DNA from 2 places in the Methylobacterium sp. E-041 genome. Region 1 is predicted to be linked to the other one. Evidence: predicted binding sites of a transcription regulator. Region 1 holds the regulator's gene; the other holds the start of a gene.
What was found. Region 1 encodes HrcA, which represses chaperone genes, less so after heat shock. Its sites were predicted from a motif close to GTTAGCACTCNCNNNNNGNGAGTGCTAAC; they were not measured.
Positions count from the first base shown of each region.

Region 2: a site for HrcA is predicted at 3,541-3,569, ahead of groES (co-chaperone GroES). Genes of this name have one in related genera too.

Region 1 covers NZ_JAKSYQ010000218.1:8,817-15,997, forward strand. Annotated here, with positions in the region: gene rdgB (RdgB/HAM1 family non-canonical purine NTP pyrophosphatase) at 1-479, opposite strand, end outside; gene rph (ribonuclease PH) at 476-1,189, opposite strand; gene hrcA (heat-inducible transcriptional repressor HrcA) at 1,338-2,432, shown strand; gene MKK70_RS20140 (DUF1236 domain-containing protein) at 2,619-3,464, opposite strand; gene MKK70_RS20145 (MFS family transporter) at 3,709-5,058, shown strand; gene MKK70_RS31130 (glutathione S-transferase N-terminal domain-containing protein) at 5,089-5,436, opposite strand; gene MKK70_RS20155 (superoxide dismutase family protein) at 5,659-6,216, opposite strand; gene MKK70_RS20160 (TlyA family RNA methyltransferase) at 6,350-7,117, shown strand; gene MKK70_RS20165 (class I SAM-dependent RNA methyltransferase) at 7,104-7,181, shown strand, end outside.
Region 2 covers NZ_JAKSYQ010000157.1:48,457-55,637, reverse strand. Annotated here, with positions in the region: gene MKK70_RS14695 (hypothetical protein) at 1-118, opposite strand, end outside; gene MKK70_RS14690 (peptidase inhibitor family I36 protein) at 467-1,120, shown strand; gene groL (chaperonin GroEL) at 1,449-3,101, opposite strand; gene groES (co-chaperone GroES) at 3,185-3,472, opposite strand; gene MKK70_RS14675 (magnesium transporter CorA family protein) at 3,683-4,684, shown strand; partial or broken gene MKK70_RS14670 (endonuclease domain-containing protein) at 4,694-5,046, opposite strand; gene glyS (glycine--tRNA ligase subunit beta) at 5,264-7,181, opposite strand, start outside.

The DNA of each region.
Region 1 (7,181 bases):
TCGTAGCCGAAGCCGGCCGTGCCGCGCGGCTCGACGAGGTCGCCGAAGACGCGGCCCTCGAACAGTTCGGTGTGGCCGTCGGGCCAGGCCAGCACCAGGGCCGAGACGAAGTGCGCCCTCCGGTCGCTCGCCCCGCGCAGGTCCAGCTCCGCGAAGATCCGCGCCATCGCGCCGGAAAAGTCCTTGGACGCCCCGGCCCAGCGGGCGGAGAACAGCCCGGGCGCCCCATCGAGCGCATCAACGCACAGGCCCGAATCGTCGGCGAAGGCCGGCAGGCCCGCGGCGTTGGCGGCGGCGACCGCCTTGATCGCGGCGTTCTCGGAAAACATCGTGCCGGTCTCGTCGGGTTCCGCGAGCCCGAGCTCGCCGGCAGAGACCGCCTCGACGCCGAAGGGCGCGAGCAGCTCGCGCATCTCCACCAGCTTGCCGGCATTGTGGGTCGCGATCACGACCCGGCCCGAGAGGATGCGGTGGCTCATGCGATCGCCTGCTTCTGGAGGGCGACGAGGTCGGCGACGCCGCCCTTGGCGAGCCGGAGCAGCGCGAGCAGCTCGTCCTCCGAGAACGGCTTGCCCTCGGCGGTGCCCTGAACCTCGACGAGGCCGCCGGTGCCGGTGATGACGAAGTTGGCGTCGGTCTCGGCGCCCGAATCCTCGGCGTAGTCGAGGTCGAGCACGGCGGCGCCCTTGACGATGCCGCAGGAGATGGCGGCGACGTGGTCGCGCAGCGGGTCGACCGAGATCATCGAGCGGGCGCGCATCCAGGCGAAGCACTCGTGCAGCGCGACCCAGGCGCCGGTGATCGATGCCGTGCGGGTGCCGCCGTCGGCCTGGATCACGTCGCAGTCGACGGTGATCTGCTTCTCGCCCATCGCCGGCAAGTTGGTGACGGCGCGCAGAGATCGCCCGATCAGCCGCTGGATTTCCTGCGTCCGGCCCGAGGGCTTGCCGGAATTGACCTCGCGGCGGGTGCGCTCGTGCGTGGCGCGCGGCAGCATGGCGTACTCCGCCGTGATCCAGCCCTTGCCGGAGCCGCGTAGCCAGTGCGGCCCGCGCTCCTCCAGCGAGGCGGTGCACAGGACCCGGGTCTCGCCGAAGGTCACGAGGCAGGAGCCCTCCGCGTAGCGGGCGACTGAGCAATCGAGCGTGACCTTGCGCAACTCGTCGGCCGCGCGCTTCGAAGGCCGCATGCGGCGTTCTCCTGATTCCCGAATTCGAGCGGGGTGCTTAGGCTGCGCCGCCACACGCGGCAACCCGAAGCGCCCGAGCGCCGTATGAGAAGCTCATGGATTGATCCGCAGGCTTTAGCGGGACACAATCATCGGCCAGGAACCGCGCGTGACCGAGTTTTCCCGACCCTTCTCCCAACCGCCGCAGGCGCAGGCCCTCGCCGCGCTGAACGAGCGTGCCCGCGAGATCTTCCGGCAGATCGTCGAGGGCTATCTCTCCACCGGCGAGCCGATGGGATCGCGCAACCTCGCGCGCATCCTGCCCATGACCCTGTCGCCGGCCTCGATCCGCAACGTGATGTCCGACCTGGAGCAGTCCGGGCTGATCTTCGCGCCGCACACCTCCGCCGGGCGCCTGCCGACCGAGCTGGGCCTGCGCTTCTTCGTCGACGCGATGCTCGAGCTCGGCGATGTCGGCCGCGAGGAGCAGGAGCGGATCGAGGCGCAGATGCGGGCGGCGGCCTCGCGGCACACCTTCGATTCGGCGCTGGCCGAGGCGTCGAGCCTGCTCTCGGGCATCTCGCGCGGAGCCGGCGTGGTGCTGACGACCAAGACCAACGTGCAGCTCAAGCACATCGAGTTCGTGCGGCTCGATCCGGCACGCGCCCTGGTGGTGCTCGTCTCCGACGACGGCTCGGTCGAGAACCGCCTGCTCGACCTGCCGCCGGGCCTGCCGGCGAGCGCGCTGCAGGAGGCGTCGAACTACCTCAACGCCCGCCTGCACGGCCGCACCCTCGGCGGCCTGCGCGCCGAGATCGAGGCGGGTCGCCAGGCGATGAAGCGCGAGCTCGACGCGATCACCGAGCGCCTGGTCGATGCGGGCCTCGCCGTGTCCGTCGGCCCGAGCGAGGCCCGCCAGCTCATCGTGCGCGGGCAGGCCAACCTGCTCGACGACCTTCGCGCGATCGAGGACCTCGAGCGGATGCGGCTGCTGTTCTCGGACCTCGAGACGCAGAAGGACGTGATCGACCTGCTCGCCCGCGCCGAGGGCGGCGACGGGGTGCGGATCTTCATCGGCTCGGAGAACAAGCTGTTCTCGCTCTCCGGCTCGTCGCTGATCGCGGCGCCGTTCCGCGACGGCTCGCAGACCATCGTCGGCGTCGTCGGCGTGATCGGCCCGACGCGCCTGAACTACGCCCGCATCGTGCCGATGGTCGACTACACGGCGCGGGTCGTCTCGCGGATGCTCGACCGCGGGACGTAGGGCCGGGGCCGCTCGCCCGATGCGCCGCCGCGCCCCTCGGTTGGCGCGGAATGTCGGCCCGCGAAGCACATCGGGAGAGGGGGAGCGCCGTATCCGGACGACGCACCCGCCTCTCCCGACCCTTGCCGCCACGAGGCACACCCTCCCCCGCAGAGGAGGGAGGGCAGGCCGGCGCGGGTTTTCGCCTCAGCCGCGGATCACGTCCACGATCTGGTAGGTGTCCGGATCGACGATGACGATGTCGTCGTCCACGAGGACGTAGCTGTAATCCTCGTATTCCGGTGCCAGCTCGACGATCGCCGGCGGGAGGCGGTGCAGTTCATAGCTGCGGGCGATCGCCGTGCCGACGGTGAGCGCGAAGGCGCCGGCCGCCAGGCGCGGCACGCCGCTGCGGAACAGGTCCTGGCGGAACCGGGTGCGCTCGGCGCCGCCGAGACGCCCATAGGCGCCGCGGGCCTCGCCGCCGCCGCGCGGACCGCGGGCGCCGCGATCCGGACGACCGTCGCGGTCGCCGCGGGCACCGGGGCCGTCGCGATCGCCCCGGCCGTCACGGGCGCCGGGACCATCACGGTCGCCGCGTCCGTCGCGCGCCGCCGGACCGTCGCGATCCCCGCGGGGGCCGCCGGTCTCGTTGCGCCCGGGGCCGCCGCGCTCGTCGCGGGCGCCGGGCTTACCGCCGGGGCCGTCGTCGCGCATCGCACCGCCGCGTTCCGCACCGCCCGGCGCCCCGCGATCGGCACCGCCGCCCGGCCCGCCGCGCTCGGCCGCGCCGCCCGCCGGGCCGCCGGCGTCGTTCCCGCGCATCGCGCCGCCGGCACCACCGCCAGCACCGCCGCCAGGGCCTGCACCGCCGCGCATGCCACCGCCGGCGCCGCCGCCAGCACCGCCCGCCGGTCCGCCGGCGCCGCCGCCCGGTCCGCCGCCGCCGCCCGGCCCGCCGGCACCGCCGCCGGGGCCGCCCTGGCCGAAGGCCGTGGCCGTGCCCAGCACCAGCACGGCGGCCGTCACCGTTCCGCGAAAGATCTTGTTCATGGCGCTCGATCCCGTCCCGTTATTGTTGAAAGGCCACGTCCGTCGCCGACCGACGAAGTCACCGCCCCGAAACGGTACAGTCCCGAAAAGCGTTCCGTCGGAGCCTGCCGCTCGGAGACGACGTGACACGGGCGGTGGGCATCCTCGTTCGCGCGCCCACGCGGCCTAGGCGGTCCCGGTCCCCGCCTGTAACGTCGCCCGTATCAAGAATGCGCCGTCCGAACGACGGAGACAGGGAGCCAGCATGTCCGACTCGATCGGGATCGCGCCAACCGCCGAAGACGTGGCGGCCGACCGCAGCCGCCGCATCCGGGCGATCGTCGCCTCGTCGTCCGGCAACCTGGTCGAGTGGTACGATTTCTACTGCTACGCCTTCTTCGCGATCTACTTCGCGTCGTCGTTCTTCCCGAAGGGCGATTCCACCAGCCAGCTTCTCCAGACCGCCGGCATCTTCGCCGTGGGCTTCTTCATGCGGCCGATCGGCGGCTGGCTGTTCGGGCGCATCGCCGACCGCGTCGGGCGCCGGACCTCGATGGTCATCTCGGTCCTGATGATGTGCATCGGCTCGCTGTTCATCGGCCTGCTGCCCACCTACGAGACCGTGGGCGCCGCAGCCCCCGTGCTGCTGCTGCTGGCGCGCATGCTCCAGGGCCTCTCGGTCGGCGGCGAGTACGGCACCAGCGCCACCTACATGAGCGAGGTCGCGCTGAAGGGTCAGCGCGGATTCTTCGCCTCGTTCCAGTACGTGACGCTGATCGGCGGCCAGCTCCTGGCCTCGCTGGTGCTGATCGTGCTGCAGTTTGCGCTCACCGAGGCGCAGCTGCACAGCTTCGGCTGGCGAATCCCGTTCTTCCTCGGGGCGGTGGCCGCCATCGTCGCCCTCTACCTGCGGCGCTCGCTCGCCGAGACTGCGGGCTCCGACAAGGAGAACGCCGGCACCTTCTCCGAGCTCGCCAAGCATTGGCGCGCATTCTGCGTGGTCCTGGCCTACACCGCCGGCGGCTCGCTGGTGTTCTACACCTTCACGACGTACATGCAGAAGTATCTCGTCAACACCGCGCATTTCGACAAGGGCACGGCCTCGCGCACGATGACCGCGGTGCTGCTGGTCTACATGATGGTCCAGCCGCTGTTCGGTGCGCTGTCGGACCGGATCGGGCGCAAGGCCAACATGCTGCTCTACAGCGGCCTCGGCACGCTGATGGTGGTGCCGCTGATGACCGCGATCGGCGCGACGCAGGACCCCTACGTCGCCTTCGGCCTGATCACGCTGGGGCTGCTGGCGGTGAGCTTCTACACGGGGATCAGCGGCATCGTGAAGGCGGAGCTGTTCCCGACCAAGGTCCGCGCGCTCGGCGTCGGCCTGTCCTACGCCCTCGCCAACGCCACCTTCGGCGGCACCGCCGAATACGTGGCGCTGTGGTTCAAGGAGGCGGGGATGGAATCGAGCTTCTTCTGGTACGTCACCATCCTGCTCGCGATCGCCTTCGTCGCCTCGCTGATCATGCCGAACCCGAAGGTCCACGGCTATCTCGACGGTGACGGCACGGTGGAGGAGGCGCTCGGAGGCAAGCCGCGCCTGGCGCGGGCCTGAGCCCGGCCCTGCCGTCGCGCGGAATGCCCGTCAGGCCGTCCGGGACCGGTTCTTGAGCTCCATGTTCTCGCGGTAGAGGGACTGGAGGTTCTTGAAGACGCCGCCGAGATAGGCCTGGTAGGTCGGCAAGGCATCGGGCGCGACGCCGGCGCGCCCCGCGAAATGGGCGACGATGGCATCGGATTCGGTCGTGAACCGGCCGGGCGCAAGCTCGGCCGTCGGGAAGGTCACCGTCTCGACCGCCGGCGCGAGCCGGCTGCGGATCGACGTCTCCGCCGCGTCGCCGGGGACGAACTCGCGCAGGTCCGCCCGATCCAGCTGCCCGGTTTCGAGCAGGAACAGGCGGACCTTGAAGCAGAACGGGCAGCCCGCCTTCAGGTAGACGGTCGGCTTGAACGCGGCGTCGGTCGTCCTCGTCGTCGAAGTGGGTCGGGCAGTCCCGCGGTAGCGGGCCGGAAGCGCTCGGCGGCGCGGCCGGGGACCGCGCCGCCGCGTCGGATCCGACCGATCCGCCGGTCGGCACGGACCGGGACATCCCTCGTCGGGCGTCGGCCGCCTTCGACCGAGGGCCTCGTGCCCCTCAGCGGATCGTCGTGCGGGTCACTTGATCACCGCGCAGCCGATGCGGTTGCCGGCGCCGCCGATCGGCTGCGTGGTGTGGTCGTCCTCGTTGGCGTGGACGATCAGCGCCGAGCCGTCGCCGTCTTGGAGGCCGCCGTCGCCCGTCAGCGGCGTTTCGCTGGAGACCTCGGCGTTCACCGAGCCGTCGGCCGCCGCGTAGACGTTGGGCAGGTCGCCCTCGTCCGGGCCGTCGGGGTTGAGCAGGCCGTGCTTGCTCTGGTCATGGTTCACGTGCGCCTTCGAGTTCATGAACTTGTCGGTGTCGGAGCAGTCGCCGACCGCGTGGAAGTGGATGCCGTGCCAGCCGGGCGGCAGGCCGCCGGCCTTGATCGCGATCCGCATCACCAGCGCGTTCGCGCCGTCGCGGATCGTCAGCGTCCCGATCGGCTCGCCCTTGTTGTTCTTGATCTCGCCGGTGAAGGTCTGGGGTGCGGCGGCCGGGGCCGACTCCGCGGCCGGCGGGGTCTGCGCGAGCGCTCCGGTGGCGCCGGATGCGAAGCCGACGAGGGCTGCGAGCAACGGCAGGGTGCGTGTCATGTGATGGCTCTCCTCTCCACGTCGGGCTAGTTAGGCCGTCATCCGGTCCTCCGACAGGGCTTTCTTCGATCGCGCCGCCCGGGCAGCCCGGCGGCCGGACCATTCGTGACCCCTTCCCCGTGAACCAGCCTCGATGACGCGCGACAGGATCAGGGCCGACCTCCTGCTAGTCGAGCACGGCCATTTCGAGAGCCGGGCGCGGGCGCAGGCCGCCATCGCCGCCGGCCTCGTGCGGGCCGACGGGCGCGCGGTCACCCGCGCCTCCGAGCGGCTGCCGGCCGACGCGGCGATCGAGGCCAGCGCGCCCCACCCCTTCGTCTCGCGCGGCGGCCTGAAGCTCGAGGCGGGCCTCGACGCCTTCGGCCTCGATCCGGCCGGCCTCCCCTGCCTCGACGTCGGCGCCTCGACCGGCGGCTTCACCGACCTGCTCCTGCGCCGCGGCGCGACGCGGGTCGTCGCGGTCGATGTCGGGCACGGCCAGCTTCACGCCAGTCTGAGCGCCGACCCACGGGTCACGAACCGCGAAGGGACCGACATCCGAACCCTCGCGCCGGGCAGCCTCGACCCTGCCCCTTGCCTTGCCAGCATCGACGTGAGCTTCATCGCCCTGCGCCTCGTGCTGCCGGCGGTGGCCGGGCTGCTGGCGCCGGGCGCGCACCTGATCGCGTTGATCAAGCCGCAATTCGAGGCCGGCCGCGAGCGCGTCGGCCGCGGCGGCATCGTCCGCGACGACGCCGTCCACGCGGAGGTCTGCGATGCGGTGCGCCGCACCCTCGCCGGCCTCGGCTTCACGATCTTCGGCCTGATCCCCTCCCCCGTTCGGGGCGGGGACGGCAACACCGAATTCCTCGTCGGCGCACGCGCCGATCGACCGCACGAAAGACCCGATGACCGCATCTGAAACCGTCACGATCCGTCGCCTCGGCGCGCGCGGGGACGGCATCGCCGAAGACGGCACGGCGATC
Region 2 (7,181 bases), on a different contig from region 1:
CGCGCTTGACCATCTCCATCGCGTCCGCGCAGGCGATGCGCGGTGTCGCCTGCCGCGTCTGCGCCGAGGCCGGCCCCGACGCGAAGGCGATCACAAGAGCCGTGGCGAAGCATCTCATCGCTGGGAATCGGGCGCCTCGTTGGCTCGCCCTGAAGGGAGCGGCGCGCGAGCATGGCAGTGAATTGGCGCACCCGCCATTGCACCGATGCAACGCCGGAAGTGTCGCGTCGAAGACCCACCTGCGATCCGTCGCCGCCGCAGCGCCGTATTCGCGCGTTTAGGGATTTCGCGCCGCGCAAGACTTGTTAAGATTTCGTCGCCCGCGGTGCGCAGTCTGCGAATCGCTGGATCTTCGAGGCGGCGTCCCAGCGGACCTTCGGCATCTCCATCGCTCCCGCGTCGCGACGGACGGGCGCACGGAAGATTTCGGCGTCGGATGCGTGCGGCCCACGAAGGGGAGGGCGGGATGACGATGGCGGCGGGGCTCGAGGCGTACCCGACGGAACAGAGCAGCGGAGCGGGCCGTCCCGTTTCGAAGCGCTGGGTCGCGCTGTTCGTCGCGCTCGCCGCCGGCTGGGGCACGCTGTTCGGGTACAGCGTGACGTTCCTCAGCGAAGATCTCCCGTTCAGGCCGGCCGCCGCCGCCCCGCCGGAGGTGCCCGCCTTCGGCTTCCCCCCCTTGCCGCAGACCATCGCGGTCGCGGCCGCGACGCCGGTGCCCGAGGTACAGGTGCCGCGCGTCGTCGAAGCGCCGGCTCCGGTCGTCGCGGCGGTCTCGGCACCGGCCGCTGCTCCGGTGCCCGCACCGCCGCCGCGCGTGGAGCGCGCCGAGTACGTCGGAACCTGGGGCCCGACCGAGGCCGCCTGCGGCAAGCGCTCGCGCCGACGCGGCTACATCCCCGCGACGATCACGCCCGAGCGCGCCAGCGCCGGGCGGACGATCTGCAGCTTCCACGACGGCCGACGCATCGGGAACGCCTGGACCATGGCCGCGGACTGCGCCGAGCGCGGCCGGCGCTGGTCCTCCCAGGTCCGCCTCGTCGTCGACGGCGACCGCCTGACCTGGACGAGCGGCAAGGGCACCGCATCCTACGTCCGCTGCGGAAAGCGGGCGGGCTGACACGGCGCGTCGTCGATCGCTCCTGTCGTCCTTTTTGCAGTATCGCCGCCGCGGCTCTCGTCGACTTCCCGGTTGAAAGGCTTGAAGCGCGTCGCGTCAGAGCCTCCCGCTCAGGATGTCCGCGGGAGGCCGCGCGCGCGCGGCCACTGGTCGAGACAGATCTGCTGCAGGCTTCCCCGAAGCCGCCCGAGCCCCCCCGTCGTCCAAGCGTCCGCTCGCCGATCGTTTCACAGCGTCGGGAAGACGGCGCCGACCCGGGCCCAAGCGCAACGAAAAAAGGGGCCGCCTCGCGGCGACCCCCTTCCGACGTTGCAATGGTGGCTCGGACTTAGAAGTCCATCCCGCCGCCCATGCCGCCCATGCCGCCGCCGCCGCCCATGGGGGCGCCGCTGTCCTTCTTCGGAGAGTCGGCGATCATGGCTTCGGTGGTGACGAGCAGGCCGGCGACCGAGGCCGCGTCCTGCAGGGCGGTGCGCACGACCTTGGCCGGGTCGATGATGCCGGCCTGGATCATGTCGACGTACTCTTCCGTCTGGGCGTTGAAGCCGTAGGACTCGGAGCTGGTGTTGTCGGTGATCTTGCCGACGACGATGGAGCCCTCGACGCCCGAGTTCTGGGCGATCTGACGGATCGGGGCCTCGAGCGCCTTCAGCACGATCTTGATGCCGGCCTGGACGTCGGGGTTGTCGCTCGAGAGGGCGGCGACCGCCTTCTTGGCGCGGAGCAGGGCGGTGCCGCCGCCGGGGACGATGCCCTCTTCCACCGCAGCGCGGGTGGCGTTGAGCGCGTCGTCGACGCGGTCCTTCTTCTCCTTGACCTCGACCTCGGTCGCGCCGCCGACGCGGATGACCGCGACGCCGCCGGCGAGCTTGGCCAGGCGCTCCTGGAGCTTCTCACGGTCGTAGTCCGAGGTGGTCTCCTCGATCTGCGCCTTAATTTGCCCGACGCGCGCCTCGATGTCGGCCTTCTCGCCCGAACCGTCGATGATCGTCGTGGTCTCCTTCTCGATGCGGATCCGCTTTGCGCGGCCGAGCATCGGCAGGGTGACGTTCTCGAGCTTGATGCCGAGATCCTCGGCGATCATCTGGCCCTGCGTGAGGATCGCGATGTCCTCGAGCATCGCCTTGCGGCGATCGCCGAAGCCCGGCGCCTTCACGGCCGCGACCTTCAGGCCGCCGCGCAGCTTGTTGACCACGAGGGTGGCGAGCGCCTCGCCCTCGATGTCCTCGGCGATGATGACCAGCGGCTTGCCGGTCTGCACCACGGCCTCGAGCACCGGCAGCATCGCCTGGAGCGACGACAGCTTCTTCTCGTGGATGAGGATGTAGGGGTCCTCGAGCTCGGCGACCATCTTCTCCGCGTTCGTGATGAAGTACGGGGACAGGTAGCCGCGGTCGAACTGCATGCCCTCGACGACGTCGAGCTCGGTCTCGGCGGTCTTGGCTTCCTCGACGGTGATGACACCCTCGTTGCCGACCTTCTGCATCGCGTGGGCGATCATCTCGCCGATTTCCTTGTCGCCGTTCGACGAGATCGTGCCGACCTGGGCGACCTCCTCGGACGAGGCGACCTTCTTGGAGCGCGCGATGATGTCCTTGACCGCGGCGGCCGTGGCGAGGTCGATGCCGCGCTTCAGGTCCATCGGGTTCATGCCGGCGGCGACGTACTTGGCGCCTTCGCGGACGATCGCCTGGGCGAGCACGGTCGCGGTGGTGGTGCCGTCACCGGCGATGTCGTTGGTCTTCGAGGCCACTTCGCGCACCATCTGGGCGCCCATGTTCTCGAACTTGTCGGAGAGCTCGATCTCCTTGGCGACGGTGACGCCGTCCTTGGTGATGCGCGGCGCGCCGAAGCTCTTCTCGATCACGACGTTGCGGCCCTTGGGGCCGAGCGTCACCTTGACGGCATCCGCGAGGATGTCGACGCCGCGGAGCATCTTGTCGCGCGCGTCGGAGGAGAAACGAACGTCTTTCGCTGCCATGTGCAGGATTCCTTTTCGTTGGTGGAGAAGCCCCAAGACCCGGGCGGGCCTCGAAGGGCGGTTACGTCAGGTGTCCGAAGACCTCAGGCGACGACGCCCATGATGTCGGATTCCTTCATGATCAGGAGATCCTGACCGTCGATCTTGACCTCGGTGCCCGACCACTTGCCGAACAGGACGCGGTCGCCGGCCTTGACGTCGAGCGCGTTGATGCGGCCGGCCTCGTCGCGGGCGCCCGAGCCGACGGCGACGATCTCGCCTTCCTGCGGCTTCTCCTTGGCGGTGTCGGGGATGATGATGCCGCCCTTGGTCTTCTCTTCGCCTTCGATGCGGCGGACGACGACCCGGTCGTGCAGCGGACGGAACTTCATGAGCTGCCCTCTTGTTTGAATTCGCAAATCGGCGTTGATGCCGCGGAGACCCGCGTCCAACCCTGGCCGTTAGCACTCATGGAAGATGAGTGCCAAGGCTGCGGGCGAGATAGCGGCGGCCCCTTGGCGAGTCAAGTCTGTCGCACCCCGCGGCAGCCGTCGCGCGCCGGGTTTCTCCCCTCATCGCAAGCGCCGACGGAATTCCTTTTCATGCTCAGCCTGCACGGCCCCGAGGGCGCGCTCGCGCCGAGCGACACCGGCGGCCGCGCCGCCGTCCCGACCCAGACCGTGTGGATCGACCTCAACGATCCGACCCCCGAGGAGGCCCGGGCGGTGGAGGAGGCCACCGGCATCCGCGTGCCCTCGCGCAAGGCGCTGTCCGAGGTCGAGAGCTCCAGCCGCCTGCGCCGGCTGAAGAACGGCCTGTCCCTCTCGACGCCGATGGTGACCTTCGAGAGCACCGACTCGCTGCTCAAGCCGCTCGGCTTCGTCCTGACGCCGGACCACCTCGTCACCGTGCGCTTCCACGAGCTGCGCGCCTTCACCGAGGTGCGCAAGCGGATCGACGAGGGGGAGGTCGCCAAGACCGGGATCGAGGTCTTCCTGCTGCTGATGGAGGAGCTGGTCGACAGCCTCGCCGATGCGCTCGAGGACATGGGCGCCGAGCTCGACGGCCTCTCGACGCGGATCTTCGACTTCGACGTGCGCGCCCGACCGTCGAAATCCGACGAGAAGGCTCCGCCGCGCCGCCGCGACCTGGCGCTGAAGCGCATCCTGCGGGGCATCGCCCGCCGCGGGAAGGTGCTCGGCAAGATCCGGGCGAGCCTGCTCGGCCTCGAGCGCATCGTGCCCTTCGTCGCCGGAGCCTGCGAGCAGGTGCTGGCCCAGGAGGAGACCGATGCACGCTTCGAGACGATCCGCCGGGACATCGAATCCCTCGACGAGTTCGAGACCCGGCTCTCGGAGAACGTCCAGTTCCTCCTCGACGCGGCCTTGGGCCTGATCAACATCGAGCAGAACAACGTCTTCCGCGTCCTCACCGTCGTCTCGGTGGTCGGCGTGCCGCCGACGCTGATCGCGTCGATGTACGGGATGAACTTCAAGCACATGCCCGAACTGGATTGGGCCTACGGCTACCCCTACGCGCTCAGCCTGATCCTCGCGAGCGCGATCATCCCGATCGTGGTGTTCCGGATCAAGGGTTGGTTCTGAGGCGGCGCGTCACAGGACATCGCGCCGCTCGATCGCGGCGAGGATCGTCTCGCGGACGCCGTCGAGGTTTTCGTCGATCTCGGCGTTGGCGATGCGGACGACCTCGAACCCGCATCGTCCGAGCCATTCGGTCCGATCGGCATCGGACGCGATCGCGGCCTGCGATCCATGCGTCGCACCCACGACCTCGACGACGCGCTTCGCCTCGATGAGGCGAAATCGACGACGTAGCGACCGATCGGCCATTGCCGCCGGAACTTGCGCCCGTTCAGCTGCCGATTGCGGAGGACGCGCCAGAGCCGTGCCTCCGCACCGGTCTGCGCCGCCCGCAAACTCTTCGCACGCTGCGTCGGGTTCGACATGCCATGACCTGACCTCACACGCCGACGCGACCTCGCGGATGCGCGACGCACACCCTCTCCCGTTCGGGAGAGGGTTGGGGTGAGGGGACAGGTTCATCCGGAGAAGGCGCACCCCTCTCCCTGTCCCTCTTCCGGACGGGAGAGGGGACCCGCGCTTCATCCTATCGGAAGTGTAGATCGTCCTGCCCTTCTCGCCCTGGGAGAAGGGACCCGGGGTTCAGCCCACGATCGCCGAGAAGTCTGCGACTTCTCGGGTTGCGGCGCGCAGCGCGTTGAGGAGGGCGAGGCGGTTCTCGCGAAGCGCCGCGTCGTCGGCGTTGACGGTGACGTGCTCGAAGAAGGCGTCCACCGGGGCGCGCAGGTGCGAGAGTGCCCGCATCGAGCCGGCAAAATCCTCCTTCGCGACCGCCGCCGAGGCCTCGGCCCGCGCCGTCGCCATTGCCTCGGCCAGCGCCCGCTCCTCGGGCTGGCCGGCGGCGGCGAGCGCCGCATCGGGCTCGGCATCGTAGGCGCGGCCGTCCTTCTTTTCCTCGATGCGCAGGATGTTCGAGGCGCGCTTCACGCCGGCGAGCAGGTTCCTGCCGTCCTCGGTGTCGAGGAAGGCGCCGAGCGCCTCGACCCGGCGGACCACCATCAGCAGGTCGTCCTGGCCGGGCAGCGCGAAGACCGCATCGATCAGGTCGTGGCGGGCACCCTTGTCGCGCAGGTAGACCTTGAGGCGGTCGGCGAAGAAGGCCAGCAGGTCGGCGACGCGCTGGGCCGACGGGCTTCGGTCGGCCTCGCCGTCGGTCTCGACGATTGCGGAGAAATGGAAGCCGGCCGAGCCGAGATCGTCCTCGCGGATGCTTGCGGGCTCGGCGGAGGCGGCCGGCGCGCCGCGGGTTTCCGCGATGGCGAACTGTCGGTTGGCGACGCTCGAAAGCGGCAGCCGCAGGGACCGCTCCAGCGTGGTCCGGATCACCCCCAAAGCAGCCCGCCGCAGCGCGTACGGGTCCTTGCTCCCGGTCGGCTTCTCGTCGATCGCCCAGAAGCCCACCAGCGTGTCGAGCTTGTCGGCGAGCGCCACCGCCACCGAGACTGGATCGGTCGGCACGCGGTCGCTCGGCCCGACCGGCTTGTAGTGCTCCTCGATCGCGGCACAGACGCTCGGGTTCTCGCCCTGGAGCGCGGCGTAGCGGGCGCCCATCAAGCCCTGCAGCTCGGGAAACTCGCCGACCATCTCGGTGACGAGGTCCGCCTTGGCGAGCCGCGCGGCGCGCTCGGCGAGGTCGGCATCGGCGCCGACGAGGGAGGCAAGCTCACGCGCGAGCGCCGCGATGCGCTGCACCCGCTCGCCCTGCGTCCCGAGCTTTTCGTGGAACACGATGGTGTCAAGCTTCGGCAGGCGGTCCGCGAGGCGGATCGCCTTGTCGGTCTCCCAGAAGAACTTCGCGTCCGAGAGCCGGGCGCGGACCACGCGCTCGTTGCCCGCGGTGATCGCGGCGCCGCCGTCCGTGGCGACGAGGTTCGAGACCAGGACGAAGGCCGGCGCCAGCGCGCCGCCGGCGTCGCGCACGACGAAGCATTTCTGGTTGGCGCGGATGGTGGCGCGCACCGCCTCGCCCGGGATGTCGAGGAAGCTTTGGTCGAAGGTGCCCATCAGCACCACCGGCCATTCGACGAGGCCTGCGACCTCCTCCAGCAGGCCCTCGTCCTCCACGAACTCGAGGCCGCGGGCGAAGGCGAGGTCGCGGGCGTCGTGCAGGATGATGTCCTTGCGCCGGTCCGAATCGAGCACGACCTTGGCGCGCTCCAGGCTCCGGACGTAGTCGTCGAAGCGACGGACCTCGATCGCGCCGGGCGCCAGGAAGCGGTGGCCGTAGGTGGTGGTGCCCGACGTGATGCCGCCGACCTCGAACGGCACCAGGTCCGGCGTCTCGGTCTCCGGGCCGAAGGTCGCGACGATCGATTGCAGCGGGCGCACCCAGCGCAGGGCGCCCGCCTGCGCCGAGGCCGCCCCCCAGCGCATGGATTTCGGCCAGGGGAAGCTCTTGATGATCGCCGGCAGGACCTCGGCCAGCACGTCCAGCGTCTCGCGGCCGGGCTTTTCGATCACCGCGAGGTAGAACTCGCCCTTCTTCGGGTCGATGATCGTC